Regions from separate parts of the Pontibacillus sp. ABV4_188 genome, predicted to be linked through region 1. Evidence: riboswitches for the same ligand, from Rfam matches in the RefSeq annotation. Region 1 holds a riboswitch; the other holds the start of a gene.
What was found. Region 1 has a riboswitch for glycine ahead of gcvT (glycine cleavage system aminomethyltransferase GcvT). Riboswitches for the same ligand answer to the same signal wherever they lie in the genome.
Positions count from the first base shown of each region.

Region 2: another riboswitch for glycine. It lies ahead of ACYX4O_RS06620 (ACT domain-containing protein); the one in region 1 lies ahead of gcvT (glycine cleavage system aminomethyltransferase GcvT).

Region 1 covers NZ_CM149975.1:2,672,576-2,675,753, reverse strand. Annotated here, with positions in the region: gene ACYX4O_RS13795 (DEAD/DEAH box helicase) at 1-942, opposite strand, end outside; glycine riboswitch at 1,091-1,183, shown strand; glycine riboswitch at 1,187-1,267, shown strand; gene gcvT (glycine cleavage system aminomethyltransferase GcvT) at 1,365-2,465, shown strand; gene gcvPA (aminomethyl-transferring glycine dehydrogenase subunit GcvPA) at 2,490-3,178, shown strand, end outside.
Region 2 covers NZ_CM149975.1:1,316,433-1,319,610, reverse strand. Annotated here, with positions in the region: gene ACYX4O_RS06625 (DUF711 family protein) at 299-1,660, opposite strand; gene ACYX4O_RS06620 (ACT domain-containing protein) at 1,673-1,948, opposite strand; glycine riboswitch at 2,044-2,122, opposite strand; gene ACYX4O_RS06615 (spore germination protein) at 2,298-3,178, shown strand, end outside.

The sequences.
Region 1 (3,178 bases):
ACGGCTTGAACATAATTCTCGCAACAGAACGATGTTGGAAAAAGCCATCCCTCCGCTTGTAACTTCAGACAGCTTTTCGTAAGCATTCTTTTCTTCTTCTGTGAAATCAATATAGACGGTTTCTACGTTACGCTTTGTCCAATCGACACCTGTTTCATCGCGACGGTTACGGACCATAACTTTCTTAACTAATTCTTTTAGATGTTCATCATTTGAGAGTTGGTTTCGGTTTCTTCCAAATCGTTTTGTGAAGTCTTCATAGTTTCCTAAGTGACCTGGTTTTAAAATGGATACTAAATTAAAAATATCAACCAAGTGGTTCTGCACCGGAGTAGCCGTAAGAAGAAGGCAGTATTTCTTTTTTAGTGATCGGACGAAGGCGTAGTTTTTCGTCTTGTGGTTTTTTAATTTATGAGCCTCATCGATGATAATAAGGTCATATTCTGTTTCTAAAAGTTTCTCTCGGTGCGGAGGTCGCTTAGCTGTATCAATAGAAGATACGACAACATCATAGTCCCATATAGCAGATTTTCTTTGGGCTGCTGCAGGGATATAGAACTTCTGATTCATTTCTTGTACCCACTGATTGACGAGAGAGGCTGGGGCTAGTATGAGTACTTTTTTGACAAGTCCACGAATCATGTATTCTTTTAAAATTAATCCTGCTTCTATCGTTTTACCAAGACCTACTTCGTCTGCTAGGATTGCGCGTCCGCTCATTTCTTCCACCACTTGTTCAGCACAATTTAATTGATGAGGGAGAAAGTCGACGTGAGGTAAGTATTTAGGTGATTGTAGCCCTTTAAATTCAGGTGTTGCAACATGCTTTGATGTTTCATAAGCCATCTGGAATAGTTCCCATGAAGCAAAAGGGCCTTCTGACTGCAAGTTCGTTGCGACTATTGGATCAATAGACGTATCGATCTGTATAGATGGATTCATGCGTACCCCTACCTTTAAAAGCAATAAATTTTTGTGCACAGTCCAAAAACCGTGTGATATAATGACAGTGAATTTGTAAACTAGTGTTTACTATTCCGTAATGTTTATGAATTAGTATGAACCATTTATGAAAATATTATTATCGCGAATGATTACAAGAGGAGAGACCGCAGTAACTTGGCGGCGCCGAAGGAGCAAACAGTGATGTGAATCTCTCAGGCAAAAAGACTCTTGTAGGACGCACCTCTGGAGAGTGCCTACGTAAGGCCACCCAAGAAGAAAGCAGCCAAGATCTACTGCGAAACTTTCTGGTTAACGGACAGGGAATGACACGGTAATCGTGTATTCTCTGTTTTTTTATGTTTAATTTTCAGAAAAATAGCGCAAGTTCGAACGATTATGTACATAGGGGGATTTTAAAAATGGCTGATTTAAAACGTACACCACTTCACCCTCATTACGGGGATTGGGGAGCAAAAACAGTTGACTTTGGAGGATGGGATCTTCCTGTTCAATTTACATCTATTAAAGAAGAACATCACGCAACGAGAAACAGCGCAGGTCTATTTGATGTCTCTCATATGGGAGAAATTTTAGTAGAGGGACCAGAAAGTGAAGCTTATCTGCAAAAGATGCTCACGAATGATGTGACTAAATTGACAACTAACCGGGCGCAATATACGTTTCTTTGCTATGAAGATGGCGGGACGGTTGATGATCTGATTGTCTATAAATTGCAGGAACAATCCTATTTGCTTGTGGTGAATGCAGCGAATACAGACAAGGATTTCAAATGGCTAAAGGAAAATTTAACGGAAAACGCAACGCTTCATGACGTTTCTGATCAATATGTCCAACTCGCTATTCAAGGACCGAAGGCTGAAGCGATTTTGCAACGTTTAACGGATCAGGATCTTTCTGAAATCAAATTCTTCCGATTCTTGCAGGATGTCTCCTTTAGTAGTGTTGAACATGGAGCACTTGTTTCTCGTACGGGTTATACAGGAGAAGATGGATTTGAGATTTATATTCATCCTGAGGCGGGGGGAGCGCTTTGGAGAGCCATTCTTACTGAAGGCGAGAAGGATGGGGTACTTCCTGTTGGTCTTGGGGCAAGGGACACGCTTCGTTTTGAAGCAAAACTTCCATTATATGGTCAGGAACTAAGTGCAGATATTACGCCGATTGAAGCTGGACTTGGATTTGCTGTCAAAGTGGATAAAGAAGGTGACTTTATTGGTAAGCATGTTCTTAAGAAGCAAAAAGAAGAAGGAACAAACCGGAAACTAGTAGGTCTTGAAATGATCGATAAAGGGATTCCACGCCACGGTTATAAAGTATTTGATGGCGACAAGGAAATTGGTTTTGTTACTACAGGTACACAGTCTCCGACATTAGAGAGAAATATAGGTCTTGCCGTTGTTCCTAATCAATATACGGAGCCCGACACGGAACTCCTGGTTCAGGTTCGCAAACGATTATTGAAAGCAAAAGTTATACCGACACCCTTTTATAAGCGGTAAGGATAAGGATAGGGAGGTTTTACAATGACATTTCGATATTTACCCATGACCGATCATGATAAACGATCTATGCTAGAGAGTATTGGCGTTGAATCAACAGATGTTTTATTTAGTGATATTCCTGAGAAGGTTCGTTTCAAAGGGGAGTTAAACATAAAGCCAAGCGCAAGCGAGCCAGAGTTAATGAAAGAATTGGCTCAACTAGCTGGTGAGAACATCAATACGAAAGACTACACATCTTTTCTGGGGGCAGGGGTTTATGATCATTACATTCCCTCCATTGTAGATCATGTACTGTCTCGTTCCGAATTCTATACAGCTTACACACCTTATCAGCCAGAGATTTCTCAAGGAGAGTTACAAGCGATCTTTGAATTTCAGACGATGATATCTGAGCTAACAGGAATGGAAGTATCTAACTCATCTATGTACGACGGGGGCACCTCACTTGCTGAAGCAGTGACGTTAAGCGCTGGACAAACAAAAAAGAAAAAAGTTCTTGTATCTAAAGCGATTCACCCTCACTCTTTAGAAGTTATTCATTCCTATGCAATGGGACAAAACATTGAAGTGGTTGAGATTGAAGCAAGAGAAGGATTAACAAACCTATCTATGTTAGCGGATGAATTAGATGAAGAAACTGCAGGGGTTGTCATTCAATATCCGAACTTCTACGGACAAATTGAGCCTTTAGAAGACGTTCAAGAGATCTT
Region 2 (3,178 bases), 1.4 Mb from region 1:
GAGAGAGCTTTGAGGCTAGTTAAATGATTTCGTACTTGAGCCGTTGGTATGCTTTTCGAGTCGTAGCGCCTTTACTTAAGCCGTTCGCACTCTACTTACGCCGTCGCTCCCCCTCTCGAGCTGTCATTTTCATCTTTTGGGCCGTCTTTGTTCTAGCTTAGGCCGTGGGTGCTCGCTTTCAAGCCGCGGTGTCTCTTCTTACGCCGTGATCCTCTCTTTTAAGCCGTCGCACGTCTCCCTCTCGCCCCAAACAAAAAACTGCCCAAACCAAGTTTGGGCAGTCTACATATCGATATTTTTAGTTAATCAAAGCCTGCAACGGAGCTGGAATGCGACCGCCTCGGTTCACGAAGCCCTCGCTGCTGTATGGATTCACACCCATAACAGGAGCGCGGCCAAGGAGTCCGCCGAATTCGATCATTTCGCCTTCTTCTTTTCCTGGAACCGGAATGACGCGTACGGCTGTTGTTTTCTTGTTAATCATACCGATAGCTGCTTCGTCGGCGATAATGCCGGATAAGGTTGCGGGACTTGCGTCACCGGTTAGGGCGATCATATCAAGACCTACGGAACAGACGCATGTCATCGCTTCAAGTTTTGATAGGGAAAGGGATCCTTCTGTTACCCCTTCGATCATACCTTCATCTTCACTAACCGGAATAAATGCACCGCTTAATCCGCCTACATAGGAGCTTGCCATGGCGCCACCTTTTTTCACAGCGTCATTCATAAGAGCAAGCGCCGCAATTGTGCCGTGTGTACCAACGCGTTCAAGGCCGATCTCTTCTAATATGCGAGCGACACTGTCGTTTAGCGCGTTCGTTGGCGCAAGGGAAAGGTCAAGAATGCCGAATGGAACACCGATTCGTTCGGCTACCTGGCGTCCAACAAGTTCACCAGCGCGAGTAATTTTGAAGACAGTATTTTTAATAACTTCAGATACTTCACCAAGATCCGCTTCTGGGTAACGCTTCAGCGCACTCAATACTACACCAGGACCACTAACGCCGACGTTTAGGACCGCTTCGCCCTCACCTGTTCCGTGGAAAGCACCGGCCATGAACGGATTGTCTTCTACTGGGTTACTGAACACCACAAGCTTCGCACAGGCAATTCCGTTTTGATCCTTTGTGCGCTCTGCTGCATCACTGATCACGTGACCCATTTGTTTCACAACATCCATGTTGATACCTGTACGAGTAGTCGCTACAGACACAGAACCACAGACACGTTCAGTCACACTTAAGGCTTCAGGAAGAGAATCAATTAGAGTTTGATCTCCTTTTGTGACCCCTTTATGAGTAAGAGCGGAATAGCCGCCAATAAAATCAACGCCAAGATCTTTCGCTGCTTGGTCTAGCGTTTTTGCAACTTCAACGGCTTCAGCCACAGTTGCATTGCCAAGAATTTCAGATACAGGCGTGATTGATATACGTTTATTGATGATTGGTACACCGTACTCTTTTTCAACTTGCTCAGCAACAGTTGTTAAGTCTTTTGCGTATGTCGTAATTTTGTTGTAGACATTTTCTTTTAACTTCTCAATATCTGAATCGGCACAGTCACGAAGGCTGATTCCGATGGTAACCGTACGGATATCGAGGTTCTCCATTTGAACCATGCGGATGGTTTCTGTTATTTCGTTAAATGCAATATTCATGGGGAGCCCTCCTTAAATGCGGTGCATAGACTGGAAAACTTCTTCTAGCTGCAGACTAATTTGCACGCTTAAGTTCTCGCCAGTTTCTTGTAGTACTTTTCTGATTGTATCTAGATCATGCGCTTCTTTCACATCGATAATCATAATCATTGTGAAGTATTCTTCCACAATCGTTTGGCTGATATCGAGCACGTTCAATTTATATTCTGCGAGTACGTTTGTCACGTTCGCGATGATTCCAACTTGGTCTTTTCCGATGACGCTTACTACTGCTTTACGTTTTTCCATGATGATCCACCTCTGCCTATATTTTCTATGAACAAAAAAAGAGATCAGCTCTCGCCGACCTCAGACAAACGTACCCATACACGTATTCTGTATGTAAGTTCGTTCCTGTCCGGTTGCCTGAGATCATGAACCCTTCGGCGTCGCTTTACTAGCGATCTCTCCAGGATTGGCTCCAGTTATAGTGTTACCCATAAATTTCACAGCCACTATTCTTTTGAATAAATGTAATGGTATCAATATGCGTATCAATGGTCAAGGATGATGTTTCCTTTATCCCGTTAGTGACGCCCCTCTTTTTTTAAACGCATAAAGCCAAACATTCGATTCATACTAACGATAGGTGATTTATATGAGTCCACGTATAAGGAAAACGAAATCTCGTTCGAATGATTCAACTGTTCATGCGCCTGAACCCTATAATGCTAGCTCTCTTTTTAAAGATGTAACGAAAAATCTCCAGCATATTACTTCAATTTTTGATGATAGTCCAGAACTGTGTACAAAAGTACTGGATCAGTCGCCTGTCCCGCTTGCTATGCTCTACCTACATACGCTCGCTGACGAGAGTAAAGTAGAAGAGAATATTTTAAAGCCTTTATTGGAATGGGAAAAAGAAGGCATTGACACTCAAAAAAACCTGGAGTCTATGAAGAAAGGCCTCAATAGCGCATCAGAAATCAAGGAAGAAACGACGTTTAAAGGCGTTACAGAAGCATTGTTGACAGGGCATGTCATTCTTTTTATTCAAGATTGTGATCTGGCACTTGTCATTACAGTTGAACAAACTGACTATTTTCGAAAAGTAGAAGAATCAAAAGTACAGACCCTTGTTCGAGGGCCACGAGAAGGGTTTGTGGAAGATATAGATACCAACATGGCTCTCATTCGAAGGAGAACGCGCACGCCTAAACTCTCATTCCAACAACACTGTGTTGGCAAGGATACACGGACAAAGGTGTACGTGACGTATGTTCGCGGTCTGGTTGATCAACAAGTGTTGGACACATTAACGAAACGAATCGAACAAGTCGATACCGATAAGATACTAGAGAGCGGTATGCTAGAAGAGCTAATTGTTGACCCAAAATACACTCCATTTCCCACCATGAAAGCTACGGAACGACCAGACATTGTAGCTGGAGAAATTCTGGATGGGAAGATTGCAATCGTTGTTGATGGCACGCCTTTTGTTTTAATCGCCCCTGTTACATTTACATCATTCTTTCAAAT